4 regions of the Glutamicibacter sp. genome follow, and region 4 is predicted to be linked to each of the others. Evidence: riboswitches for the same ligand, from Rfam matches in the RefSeq annotation. Region 4 holds a riboswitch; each other region holds the start of a gene.
What was found. A riboswitch is a leader RNA that binds a small molecule or an ion and turns the genes downstream of it on or off. The one in region 4 is predicted to bind S-adenosylmethionine.
Positions count from the first base shown of each region.

Region 1: another riboswitch for S-adenosylmethionine. It lies ahead of ACRDT3_RS03015 (bifunctional o-acetylhomoserine/o-acetylserine sulfhydrylase); the one in region 4 lies ahead of ACRDT3_RS08555 (acyl-CoA dehydrogenase family protein).
Region 2: another riboswitch for S-adenosylmethionine. It lies ahead of ACRDT3_RS15985 (acyl-CoA dehydrogenase family protein); the one in region 4 lies ahead of ACRDT3_RS08555 (acyl-CoA dehydrogenase family protein).
Region 3: another riboswitch for S-adenosylmethionine. It lies ahead of ACRDT3_RS11020 (hypothetical protein); the one in region 4 lies ahead of ACRDT3_RS08555 (acyl-CoA dehydrogenase family protein).

Region 1 is NZ_JBOGEG010000002.1:200,231-203,573, forward strand. It holds gene ACRDT3_RS03005 (GNAT family acetyltransferase) at 1-257, shown strand, start outside; gene ACRDT3_RS03010 (VOC family protein) at 319-963, opposite strand; SAM riboswitch class IV at 1,136-1,255, shown strand; gene ACRDT3_RS03015 (bifunctional o-acetylhomoserine/o-acetylserine sulfhydrylase) at 1,348-2,691, shown strand; gene metX (homoserine O-acetyltransferase MetX) at 2,694-3,343, shown strand, end outside.
Region 2 is NZ_JBOGEG010000035.1:34,728-38,070, forward strand. It holds gene ACRDT3_RS15975 (aliphatic sulfonate ABC transporter substrate-binding protein) at 1-9, opposite strand, end outside; gene ACRDT3_RS15980 (ABC transporter ATP-binding protein) at 94-915, opposite strand; SAM riboswitch class I at 921-1,023, opposite strand; SAM riboswitch class I at 1,291-1,382, shown strand; gene ACRDT3_RS15985 (acyl-CoA dehydrogenase family protein) at 1,398-2,729, shown strand; gene ACRDT3_RS15990 (LLM class flavin-dependent oxidoreductase) at 2,787-3,343, shown strand, end outside.
Region 3 is NZ_JBOGEG010000016.1:53,604-56,946, reverse strand. It holds gene ACRDT3_RS11025 (VIT1/CCC1 transporter family protein) at 1-904, opposite strand, end outside; gene ACRDT3_RS11020 (hypothetical protein) at 960-1,226, opposite strand; SAM riboswitch class IV at 1,243-1,356, opposite strand; gene ACRDT3_RS11015 (DinB family protein) at 1,424-2,011, opposite strand; gene ACRDT3_RS11010 (helix-turn-helix domain-containing protein) at 2,148-2,714, shown strand; gene ACRDT3_RS11005 (hypothetical protein) at 2,851-3,267, shown strand.
Region 4 is NZ_JBOGEG010000010.1:67,252-70,594, reverse strand. It holds gene ACRDT3_RS08565 (GntP family permease) at 1-765, shown strand, start outside; gene ACRDT3_RS08560 (SdpI family protein) at 859-1,215, opposite strand; SAM riboswitch class I at 1,489-1,579, shown strand; gene ACRDT3_RS08555 (acyl-CoA dehydrogenase family protein) at 1,629-2,855, shown strand; gene ACRDT3_RS08550 (acyl-CoA dehydrogenase family protein) at 2,882-3,343, shown strand, end outside.

The DNA.
Region 1 (3,343 bases), on a different contig from region 4:
TCGTGGCTACTGCGATGGCTGGCCATGACGGGCACCGGGGCTGGCTCTACTATGTTGCGGTGGATCCATGCAGGCAGGGCAGCGGTCTGGGAAGGGCCCTGGTGGAGGCTGCGGTCATGTGGCTGCGGGATCGTGGCGTGCCCAAGGTGCAGCTCATGGTCCGCGGGGAAAACTCTGCCGTCATCGACTTCTATGAACGCCTGGGTTTCGAAGACCAGCAGGTCGTGGTCCTGGGAAAACGCTTGGACCGGTCTTAACGAAAAGAAAGTAGGTGGGGACGCCATTGTCCCCGCCTACTTGCATTCGCTCCAGAACGTCCTACAGCACCACGGTGCCGGACTCGGTTTCAAAGGTTACCGACATGATGCCCGGAGTGCCATTCGGCGCTTCATATTGCATGGTGACAGCGCCCAAATTGACGTTCTGCGGTTGGCCCAGCCAATCCAGCACCCGTTCACGCGAGCCGGCGATGGCGATCTGGCTGATGGCGCCGGCAGGTTCCAGCGCCTTGGAAGGATGCAGCTCCTCGGATCCTTCATCCCAGGAAATCAGGTACGGGCACTGTGGATCGGCGATCAGGCCCTTGATGCCAATTTGCTGCCAGGTCAGTTCGCGGCCATCAGGGAACTTTCGGTTGCCCGGCACTGACTTGCGGCCCAAGCGATCTTCGGCACTGGACAGATCCTCCACCGAGACGCACCAGCCCATCCAGCCGCCACCGAGCTCCGAACGGGCGCGAACTGCCTGCCCGAAGGGCGCCTTGTCGCTGGCCGGGTGGTTCAGGACTTCAACCACCTCAAGGTACTGGCCGTGCTTGAGCGGGAAGATGACATTGCGTGTTCCGAATCGTGGATGCACGCCTCCCTTGACGAATTCCAGTCCCAAGGACTCGGAGATTCTTTCAGCGGTTGGCAACAGCCCGTCCGGGCCGCATGCATAACTTACGTGATCTAGCCTCATCATGTGCCCATCATGGCAACATGTGATGCGAGTCTCTACTTAGGGTTGCCTAAGTGGACGGATGCTATCGAATACTCTGCGATGAACCTGCAGTATTCGCGAAATATGACCGATTGAGTCCACTGTCCGGCCCTGGCGTTGCAAAGATCTTCGGTTTTCGGGCAAACTGGTAGCAGGTCATGAGTCCCAGTAACAAGCCCCGGCTTACTGGGCGGCAACCCTCCAACCGCGGTGGGGTGCCCCGGGTGAAGACCTGGCCCTTGAATGCACAAGGCATCAAGGACAAGCGCGGGTTACCCCCTGGAAGTCGTCACGATACGGTGCTTCCTGTCGGTGTCTTTTCAGCGGCGTACCCCCATAGTCATGAAACGCTATTTGGAGGAAACCATGAGCAACAACTGGTCATTTGAAACCCGTCAGATCCACTCCGGCCAGACCCCGGATCCGACTACCGGAGCACGTGCTCTCCCGATTTTCCAAACCACTTCCTTCGTCTTCCCAAGCGCCCAGAGCGCTGCTGCACGTTTCGCGCTGCAGGAACTGGAACCGATCTACACCCGTATCGGCAACCCCACCACCGACGCGGTGGAAACCCGCATCGCTGACCTGGAAGGCGGCGTAGGCGCACTGCTGCTCTCTTCGGGACAGGCTGCCACCACCCTGGCCATCCTGAACTTGGCGGAAGCCGGCGACCACCTGGTTGCCAGCCCGAGCCTGTATGGCGGAACCCAGAACCTGCTCAAGCACACGCTGAAGCGCCTGGGCATTGAGGTCAGCTTCGTCTCCGACCCGGATAACCTGGACGATTGGCGTGCCGCGGTTCGCCCGAACACCAAGGCCTTCTTCGGCGAAAGCATCTCCAACCCGCGACAGGATGTCCTGAATATCGAGGGCATTTCGGAGATCGCCCACGAAGCCGGTGTGCCGCTGCTGGTGGACAACACCCTGGCCACGCCGTACCTGATCCGCCCAATCGAGTGGGGCGCGGATATCGTGATCCACTCGGCCACCAAGTTCCTTGGCGGCCACGGCAATGCCATTGCCGGTGTCATCGTGGACTCGGGCAACTTCGACTTCGCCCAGGACGCCGCACGCTTCCCGGGCTTCAACACCCCGGACGAGTCCTACAACGGCCTGGTCTTCGCCCGCGACCTGGGTGTCAACGGCATCCTAGGCGCCAATCTTGCCTACATCCTCAAGGCCCGCGTGCAGTTGCTGCGCGATTTGGGTTCCTCGGTTGCGCCATTCAACGCGTTCTTGATCGCGCAGGGTCTGGAAACCTTGTCGCTGCGCATTGAGCGCCACGGTCAGAATGCCGTTGAAGTTGCCAACTGGCTCGAAGCCCGCGAGGAAGTGCAGAAGGTCGCTTACGCAGGCCTGAAGTCTTCGCCTTGGCATGAGCGTGCGCAGAAGTACAGCGATCAGGGCGCTGGCTCGATCATCGCCTTCGAACTGGCCGGCGGCTCGGAAGCCGGCCAGGCCTTCGTGGACGCACTGGTATTGCACTCCAATGTCGCGAACATTGGCGACGTGCGCTCGCTGGTCATCCACCCGGCCTCCACCACCCACGCCCAGCTCTCCGAAGCGGAGCAGGTTGCGGCCGGCGTGAGCCCGGGACTGGTGCGGCTGAGCGTCGGACTGGAGAACATCAAGGACATTCTGGCCGATCTGGAACTGGGCTTCCAAGCTGTTGGTGCCCTTGGGAACAAGGAACTGCAGGAAACCCTCTAGGCATGGCATCCATTGTGACTACCGAAGATACTCTGCGCGCCGAAGAGCTCGCCGGCGGGCAAGACGGCATTTTGCGTCGTAGTTCCGTGGGGGAGCACCGCTTTGAATTTGGCGGATTCCTTCCAGACGTGGTGCTGGCCTATGAAACATGGGGGACGCTGGCAGCTGATGGCTCCAACGCGGTGCTGGTGATGCATGCGCTCACCGGTGACGCCCACGTTGCGCAAGGCGATTCGCAAAGCGCCGGCTGGTGGGAAGAATTTGTTGGCCCCGGCGCCACGGTTGACACCAATGAGTACTTTGTCGTGTCCATCAACATGGTGGGTGGTTGCAATGGATCCACCGGCCCCTCGTCCTTGGACGACCAGGGCCTGCCCTATGGTTCGAGCTTCCCTTTTGTCACCATCAAGGACTCGGTGCGCCTTGAAGCGCGACTGGCCAAGAAATTGGGAATTGATTCTTGGCATGCGGTCATTGGCGGTTCGATGGGCGGCGCTCGCGCGCTGGAATACGCCGTCGAGTTCCCCGACCAGGTCAAGAACCTTGTAGTGATGGCTTCGAGCGCGCAGGCGACTGCCGAGCAAATCGCCTTTGCACAGGTGCAGACCCAATCCATCCGCTTGGATCCGCACTTCTGCAATGGCGATTACTA
Region 2 (3,343 bases), on a different contig from region 4:
CAAGAGCATGGAAGATCCTAGAATTGTGCGTGCAAGCGGATGGGTAATTGGGCAAAGGCAATGGATCACTGAGGACCCAAGGCGTTCCCTAGATCAATGGTTGGTCGGGTCGACGCCGAGCAGGCGCAGCAGGTGCTGGCGATCTGCAACGAACTTCTCGTCGGTATGCCGGCGTGGATGCCCAGCGGGAATGGCCAGATCTTCGATGACGCCCGCTGCGCCGTTCTCAGCGCTTCGTCCCAGAACGATCACGCGGTCAGCCAAGGTCAAGGCCTCGTCCACATCATGGGTCACCATGAGTACCGTGGTGGGGAACGATGCGTGAATCGAGAGCAGCAGGTCCTGCATCTTCAAGCGGGTCAGGGCATCGAGCGCGCCGAAGGGCTCATCGAGAAGCAATACACCCGGGCGGCGGGCCAGTGCGCGAGCCAGCGAAACACGCTGGGCCATGCCTCCGGAGATCTCGCGCGGGCGCAGGCTGGCTGCATGGCTTAGCCCGGTCAGTTCGATCAATTCATCGATCAGCGCGTCACCGGAGCGCTTATCGGTTCCCGGCGCCAGGCCCAGTGAAATGTTCTGGCGAACCGAACGCCATGGCAGCAGCCGGGGCTCCTGGAAAGCAACGGCGCATAGCTCGTTGATGCCGTTGACCTCGCTGGCGCCGGTGCGGATGGCACCGGTAGAGGGGTGGTCCAAGCCCGAGACTGAACGCAGCAGCGTGGATTTTCCGCAGCCGCTGGCTCCAAGAATTGCCACAACTTGGCCCGCTGGAATTCGCAGGTTGATATCGGCTAGGACGGTGCGGCTTTCCTTCTTGGTGGTGAAGGTCCGGGACACGTTGCTGAACTGCACGTCCAGGGCACTTGAAGCTGAGGCGGCTGAAGCTGCCTCGGGCGCTGCAATGGTAAGAGCCATGTTCATCTCCATCGGTCCTGGCGGTAGCACCGGCCTGCGGAGCAAGAGCTCCGAAGGTGGTTGCTGCGGCGTCAAAGAGCCAGATCTCTCGGCCGCTCGGGATGGTTACTCATCTATTACAACGAGTCGAACGATTTGAACGCAAATCTCGCGTAATATGAAAAAATCTTCGACAACTACGTCACATTGCCCAGAAATTTCGTTATTTATTTTATTGAAGGTCGGTTTGGTCGACATTAGGCAAAACTTTGCAACTCATCTTCGGCAGGACGGGGGGTAGGCTGTGAAATTTGAGGATGGGCCCTTCGGGTTCTGAGGCGAAATGTGACTTCGTGGCTTGGAAACACCGGAATATTACCGTTACAAATGAATCACGACCCATCCAGAGCGGCTGAGAGATCTGGCTCCACGACGCCGCAGCAACCACCCGAAGAGCGGGACGGTGCTACCGCCAGGACCGATGGAAAGAATTGAGAACCCTGATGCCTATTGGTGAATCGCACAATGCCCTCGGGCTGGACTTCAATCAGCTCAGTGACCCTTCGCAGGTCACCGCGCTGGACCTGGACAAGTTTGAAGAACAGCTGCCGACTAGGCAATTGCTGAAAATCACCCCCGGACCAAGCGCGGACGAGCAGTACGACCGGCTGGCCGAAATCTTCCGCCCCGTTTTTGCGCAGATCGCCGCGACCGCCAAGGACCGCGACCTTAACCGCGTGCTTCCATTCGAGCAGGTAGGCCTGCTGAATCGCGAGCGTTTCGGCGCGCTGCGCCTTTCCGTTGCCGACGGGGGCTATGGTGCACGGCTGGTGGATGTCTTCCGCTTGCTCATCGAGCTTTCCGAGGCGGACTCCCACGTAGGCCAGCTGTGGCGCGCGCATATCGCATTCGTTGAGAACGTCTTGGCGCTGGATGACGAAGAACTGCGCAAGAAGTGGGTCGCTCGCATCGCTGCCGGGCAGATTATCGGCAACGCCTACACCGAACGCGGCGGCAACGCCCTGGGCACCTTGAACACCAAGGCCAGCGTCTTGGATGGACGCTGGGTGATCGACGGCGAAAAGTACTACTGCACCGGCACCATTTTCGCCGACTGGACCACCGTTGCAGTGGCCCACCCGGAGCTCGCCGGCCGCCAGATCGCTGTGGTCTCCACCCAGCGCAGCGGCGTCAAGATCCTCGACGACTGGGATGGATTCGGCCAAGGGCTCACCGGAACCGGTACCACCGAATTCCACCAGGTCCCGGTGGATTGCTTCATGCCGCAGCAGACCAATGACTCCGAAGCGGCGATCTTCCAGCTGGTGCTCATGGCCGTGCAGGCCGGCATCGCCCGCGCCGCACTGAACGACCTGCGCAGCGCGGTGCAGGCGCGCACGCGCATCTTCACCACCGGAACTGGGGTGCCGGTATACCAGGAACCCCAGGTCCTCCAGCTGGTGGGCGAAGTTTCCGCGGAGTCCTTCGCGGCCGATTCCGTGGTGATCGGCGCAGTCCTTGAAGTTGAAGCCGCCTTGGGCGATCCGGGACTGAACGACGAGGAACGCTACGCAGTATGCGAGCTGGCCGCCAACCGCGCGCAAACCGTGGTGCAGCCACTGGTCATCGGCGTGACCAGCAAGCTCTTCGACGCACTGGGCGCCTCTTCCACCAGAAGCGGCTGCAACCTGGACCGGCACTGGCGCAATGCGCGCACCATCGCCACGCATAACCCGGCGATCTACAAGGCGCGCATCGTCGGGGACTACGAGATCAATGGGGTCCAGCCGCAACGGCTGTCCGTCACCGGCGAAGACTCGACCCAGCGGGCCTGAGGGCCTGCGACGCAAACCAGCAACTTTTCACGATTACCGACCTATGGGGGCAAAGCCATGAGCGAGAACAAGCGCGAAATCCTATTCAACGCATTCGACATGAACTGCGTGGTGCACCAGTCGCCGGGCCTGTGGCGCCATCCTCAGGACAAGGCCTCGACCTACAACACCCTGGGCTACTGGACGCACCTGGCCAAGGTGCTGGAAAAGGGAAAGTTCGACGGCCTGTTCCTCGCCGACGTGCTGGGTACCTACGACGTGTACAAGGGCACCAACGTCACCCCGCTGGGCTCCGGCGCCCAGGCGCCGGTCAACGACCCGATGATGCTGGTGTCCGCCATGGCCGCGGTGACCGAGAACCTCGGCTTCGGCGTCACCGCGGGTACCGCCTATGAGCACCCGTACGCTTTCGCCCGCCGCTTGGCCACCCTGGATCACCTGACCAACGGCCGCGTGGGCTGGAATGTCGTCACCGGCTACCTTCCCTCGGCCGCCCGCAATATGGGCCAGGAAGACCAGATGGAGCACGACGAGCGCTACAACCACGCCGATGAGTACCTCGAGGTGGTCTACAAGCTGCTCGAGGGCTCGTGGGAAGAGGACGCGGTGCAGAA
Region 3 (3,343 bases), on a different contig from region 4:
CATATGGCAGGATCGGCACCACAGCGCCGGAAGCGAAGAGGATGAACGAGGTGGCCGCCGCGCCGGTGGCCGACCCCAGTTCCTGGTGCTCCTTCTCAAGTTCTTCGCCGCGGCCTTCGGGGTTCAACGAGAAGTCGGGGTTGCAATCGCAGGTGAACAGGCCCATGCGTTCTGCGGCCCGGTGCTCGGCATCTTCATCGCTCATGCCGCGGGCCTTATAGATCAGCAGCAGCTCGTTGGCGTCCAGATCAAGGTTCGGGGCCGCGGTCAGCGTGACCTGGGTTGGACGTGAAGCGGTCAGCAGCTCGCGCTGGGAACGCACCGAAACATATTCGCCAGCTGCCATTGACAGTGCACCGGCCAGCAATCCGGCAACACCGGAGAACAGCACGAAAGTCGCTGAAACACCGGTCGCGCCGATACCCATGATCAGCGCCAGATTGGAAACCAGCCCGTCGTTGGCGCCGAAGACCGCAGCACGGAAGTTGCCCGAAAGGCGCGCCCGGCCTGCTGTAGCTAGTGCGCGCACGACTTCTTCGTGGACCTGTTCGTCGGCCGCCATCTGCGCGGTGGCGTCCTTGTCGTCGCGGTAGGGCGAACTGCTCTCGGAGCGCTGGGTCATAGCCAGGACGAAGACCGAACCGAAATGCAATGCCAGGAAACGCAGCATCGTGCGCCGCAGCGACGGGCGGACTTCCTTGACATGTTCGCCGAGCAGGACGCGCCAGTGGGATTCGTGGCGCGCTTCCGCCTCTGCCAGGCCCAGCAGGATTTGCCGTTCCTGCCCGCTTTTCTTTTCCGCCAGGGCCCGGTAGATGGAGCCTTCGGCGACTTCATCAGCGAGATACTTGCGCCATCGCTGGATCTGCGCTTTGGTAGGTTCGGTTGCTGAGTGCTGTGACATCGCGAAGATGACTCTCCTGGAACGTGGAGTTTCCCAATGAAACCCGTGGATCGGATCAACTACCCAGTTTAGTCAGGGCTCCTGCACTTGGGAATTTGGCAAGACTAAAAGCAAATCGCTTGCCCGCAGGATCTCCGGCTACCGGCACCACCAGCAGCAATTCAGAAGTGGCCGGATCGAAGGTCGGACGGCGGGCACAACGAGCAATGAGCCGTTCAAGCCTGAGTGGATCTGCAACGTAGCGGGTGCGCCAGCGGCCTTCGGCCTTGAACTGCACCTGGCCGGTCTGGCGGTCGATGACGGGCAGAATCGGATATGCCATGGGAGGTCAACTCTCTTGCGAGCTCTTGCCCGTGCACCTGTTGATGCGCGGACCGCTTCCTCATCCGAACCACCCATGAACTTGGGGTTGGTGCGCGGCCAGTCGGAGCTTGGCGCCGCGTCTCGTGAAGCAACATTTCCGATGGTACCGCCGCCGGTCGGGCCCGGTGAAGTCCCAATGCGTAATATGACTGCGGGTCAGCTGCCCGGGGCAAAGGCATTGGCCAGTTGCTGCAGCTTCTCGCGTTGTTCGGCCCATTGCCCAGCGGTGTAGTCGGGCAGCAAATCCAGTTGCGCGGTCCAGCCAGCGCGGCCATCGAGCTGCTCGCGAATAATATCCAAATGCCCTGCATGCCTGGAGGTCTCGGCGAGCGCATGGATGAGCAGGTGATCCAAGGTGGTATTCCCGGCTGGCCCCCACCACGGCACCTCCACGGGGCAGTCCAGGGGCAGGGTGCTGATGGCCGCATCCGCGAAGGCGATGGCTTTCCGATAGAGGCCGATCAGCTGTTGGGCACGCATGTCTGCTGGCGGAAGGAAATCCGCGTCGGGATCATGCGGTGCTATGAACTCGCGAACGTAGCGGTCATCGGCCTTGCGCTTGAGGCAGGTGCCGAAATATTCGTATTCATTGATCGCCAGATGGTGCAGTACACCCAGAATATGGGTGCCAGTAGGGGTGAGCGGGGTGCGGGCCAGGTGCTCGGCGAGGCCTTCTGCCTTGAAGATCGCATTCTCGCGTGCGTCGTTCAGGTACCCGCAGAGCTTGTCCTTGGTGCTGTCCATGGACAGAGTCTAGTGACCGTGGTGGGTCCGCGGTAGGGGCGCCGTGTGTTTACCATTGGTAAACTTGCCCCGCAGGCCTTGAAGCCAAAGTGGTTGCAGTTGTTGCTGCTGCAAAAAACGTCGATGGAGCCAAACGATGAAAACCTTGCCAGTTGAACCAACCGGTGCTGCGATCAACATCGGCGCGAGGCTGCGCGGGGTGCGCCAGACCCAGCGTATGACCATTGACCAGGTCGCCGAGCTATCTGGACTGACCAAAGGTTTCCTCTCACGTGTCGAGCGCGACCTGACCAGCCCTTCGGTTTCGACCCTTTTGCGGTTGTGCGAAGTGCTGGGCATGGAGGTCGGTACCCTCTTCGAGGTTCCAGAAACGAAACTGGTCCGACTGGAGCAGGCTCCCCGTGTCTCCCTGGGTGGTGACGGCATCACGGAGCAGTTGGTCACGCCGCGTAGTGAAAAGCGGGTGCAAATGATTCGTGCTGAGATTGCGCCCAAAGGCACCGGTGAAGCAGAACTGTATTCGGTGGATTGCGAGCTGGAAGTGCTCCACGTGATCGCTGGAAAATTCATCCTGGTATTGCCTGATCAGCGCATAGAACTCGAAGCAGGCGATACGATAACTTTCCCGGGGCGTGAACCGCATAGCTGGGAAAACGATTCTGATGAGGTAGCTGTGGTTACCTGGACGCTGATCCTCGCATAACGCCAATCCCATGCGCCTGCTGCCAGGGCGCGGCATGCGCAGTGCGGCTGCGCGTTCGTCTGCGGGGAGATAAACCGCGTATTCTAGGAACGATGCGTTGTTCCGGGCGCTCGGAACGATGAGTGATGGGAGAGGCGTGAGGACAGGCGAACCAACCGCTGCGCAAGATCAACTGCGCAGTATCAGCTGGTGGGCTTCGATACTTTTCGGCGTTCTTATTGGCACCACCTTGACCTGGATCCGCACCCAACGCAATTTCTTCTTCATTGGCGCCGCGATTCTGGCCGTCGTCATTGTCACCATTGGCGTGCGAACGATTCGTCGACGTGCACGCTTCCCGCTGATGGCGCAGGCGCGCACCTCGTGGGTCTATGTGCTGTGGACCGGTGTCCTGCTCATCCTGGCCGGACCGATCCAGCTGGTGTACGTAGCCGATGACCTTTCGGAACTGACTATCAAGTCGCTGGTAATGTCCGCAGGCTTCTGCCTGGGCATTCATGAGGTCGACCGCGCGCTGGTGAAAGCCAGCAAGAAGCGCTCCGACGAGGACTAGCCTTCCGATTTGGGCGAAATAGCCTGAAATGTAGTCAAAACATCCAATACCCTTTGGCGCGGTTTTGCATAGTGTG
Region 4 (3,343 bases):
AACAAGTCCAAGTGGACCCCGCTGCCAAGCGACGACGAGCATGACATCGCCGAACTCGACTACGAGCAGCTGCGTGCAAGCTTCGGCAAATTGCCTAGCCCGGCGATGGCATTCATGCCGATCGTTGTTCCCCTGGTACTGATCTGTGCCGCCTCCATTGCAAAGCTGCCATCGCACCCTATTGGCGAGGGAACGGCACTTGAGATCCTTTCCTTCCTTGGTACTCCGGTTATCGCGCTGATCTTCGGCCTGTTTGCCGCGACCTTCCTGTTGCGCGGTGGCAACAAGCTGTCGGTCTTCAATGAGCAGATGAATGAAGCGGTGCGCACCGCCGCTCCGATCTTGCTGATCACAGGCGCCGGCGCTGGCTTCGGCGCGGTACTGGCCGCTTCGGACCTGACCACGATCCTTTCCGATTCACTCAGCGGACTGGGCTTGGGCCTGGCCGTGCCATTCTTGATCGCTGCTGCGCTGAAGTCCGCGCAGGGCTCGTCCACCGTTTCAATGGTGACCACTTCTGCTCTGGTCGCCCCGATGCTCGGTTCGCTTGGCTTGGATTCGCAGCTGGGCATGGTGCTTACCGTGCTGGCTGTCGGTGCCGGTGCAATGGTTGTTTCGCATGCAAACGACTCGTACTTCTGGGTTGTTTCGCAACTCAGCCGGATTCCGGTCATCACCGCGTACAAGACCTTGAGCGTGGCGACCGCCATCCAGGGCACCGCGGCATTTGTGACCGTACTGATCCTCGGATCCGTGCTGCTGTAGCAGCATGCCCACCGCGCAAGAAACGGATCGCACCATCGGTTGATGGGGCGATCCGTTTCTTTAAGCAGTATTGGAGTGGCTACGGCGGGCAGCCTAGATGCTGCGCGCAGCCTTATTCGCGTGAGAAGCCGAAACTATCAGCAGGGTGATGACCGCGAGGTAGCCGGCACCGGTCGCGGCGAAGGAGAGAGCCAATTGGCCCAATGCGCCGAGAACTGCGGCGATGGCCAGCGCCGCCCAGCCAGCCCACGAGGCAGCGGCAACCAGCGGAGCAGCCTGCTGATGCCCGGCAAGCCATGCATCGTCGCTGGCCAAGGTGTGGCGCGTCCTGATGCCGATCGCCGCATTGCGAGCAAGCTTGCGGTCCCGCGCCATCGGCGCGAGAAATCCTGCCACCAAAGTTATGATCAGCAACCCGAAAATGAACGCAATGACACTTACTGGATCCACTTGCCGTCCGTTCTGCGAGGCCTTCTTGAAAAGCCATTCTATCAATCGCGCTTTTAACCAATCGTCCCAAGGGAGCTGACCATCCGCGCTCGCAAAAAGCGCCGTGGACTTGGGTTTCGGATAGGCAGTGACGTAATAAGAAGGTCATATGAAGCACATCCGCCGGGGTTTGGACATGTCCGATGGGTCGAAGATGACGTAGTTTGTCCTTCGGTTCCTCCGTATGACAAAACCCTTTCCACACCCTGTCCGAGGATGCTTGACTCAGAGCACAACCCATCCAGAGCGGCTGAGAGACCTGGCTCCGAGACGCCGCAGCAAGCCTGTATTCCACAGGTAGTGCTACCGCCAGGATCGATGGATCCGCAGACTTTCTGCGTCCTTCGGAACCCGCAACTGACAGGGAGAAGAAGATGACTGTACTGAGCACCGAACTGCCGAGAGTTCCCTACACCGGGAACGCCGACAACGCCGAACTGGCCAACTGGCGCGCAGTGGCCGAACAATTGGCAAGCAACCTGGCCGCAGACGCGCTGGATCGCGACCGCAAGAACGAGCAGCCTTTCGCCGAAGTACGGCAGCTGCGCGAAGCAGGACTGCTGAACCTGCTGGTCCCCGCAGAATTCGGGGGAGCAGGAGCCCATTGGGAAACAGCCTTCGAAGTAGTGCGCATCCTTGCCGCGGCCGATGGCTCCATCTCGCAGCTGCTGGCATACCACTACATCAACCAGTCCGGCATCGCGTTCTACGCACCGGTTGAATCCCAAGCTGCCTGGTGGAAGCGAACCGTGCAGGGCGGCTGGCTTTGGGGCGACTCGGTGAACCCCGTTGACCCTGATTTGCGGCTCACTGCGGACGGCGATGGCTACCGGCTGAATGGGGTCAAGCGTTTCTCCACGGGTTCCGGCGTCGGCGAGGTCATTGTCATCAATGCCCTGGTGGAGGGCGGCGACTATGATGGCCAGATTCTTGCGTTCGTCTTGCCACGGGATATCGAGGGCCTGGAAATCGTTGATGACTGGGACTACCTGGGCCAGCGGCTCAGCGCCTCGAATTCCCTGAACTACCACAACGTGCGGCTTGAAGCCGGAGACTTGCTCGGATTCGTCACCGATGAGCCGGTCTCCACCTTGCTCACCCCAGGCATCCAGCTGGCGTTTGCCAACTTCTACCTAGGGATCGCCGAAGGTGCATTGGCCCGCGGCAAGCAGATCTTGCTGGGCCGCAAGAATGCCTGGCTGTTCTCGCAGGCAGAGACCTACTCGCAGGATCCGATTTTCCAGCGCACCGTCGGAGAGCTCAAGGCGCGCACCGCCGCGGTGGCGGCGTTGGCCGAGAAGCTGGGACGCAAATTCGATGCACTGCTGTCCAAGGGCGCGCACGTCACCCAGGCTGAGCGTGCGGCGCTGGCCGTGGACATCGCCGAAGCGAAGGTGGTCTCCACGGAGGTTGGCGTTGAAGTAGCCAACCGGATTTTCGAAGTCACCGGCTCATCGTCAACCGCGAATTCCGTGGGCTTGGACCTGTACTGGCGAAATGTGCGCACCCACTCGCTGCACGACCCAGTGGACTACAAGAAAATCGAGGTCGGCGCCTACTTCTTGCGCGGGGAATCTCAGCCGCTCTCGCTCTACACCTAAACCAGAACCACCGATAGGAACAACAGATGACCGTACTTGCTGCTGGTAATCGACTGAGCCAGCTCAAAGCCCGTTTCGCCCCGATCCTCGAACAGATCGCAGCCAGCGCCGCCGAACGCGACCGCACCGGCGAATTGCCCTACCAGGCGGTCGCGGACCTGGCTGCCGCCGGATTTGGCGCGGTTAGGGTTCCAGAATCGCACGGGGGTTCCGGCGCAACTCTGCCCGAACTCTTCGAACTGTTCGTGGATCTCGCGGCAGCTGATTCCAATATTGCCCAGGCGCTGCGCGCGCACTTCGCCTTCGTCGAAGACCGGCTGGTGGCTGCCCCAGGCCCGGGACGCGACAAGTGGCTGGCCCGCTTCGCTGCCGGCGAGCTGGTGGGCAACTCCTGGACCGAGGTAGGCGCCGTGAAGGTGGGGGAGGTAATCACCAAGGTCAGTCCTGATGGCGAGGGCGGATTCAGGATCAACGGCACCAAGTACTAC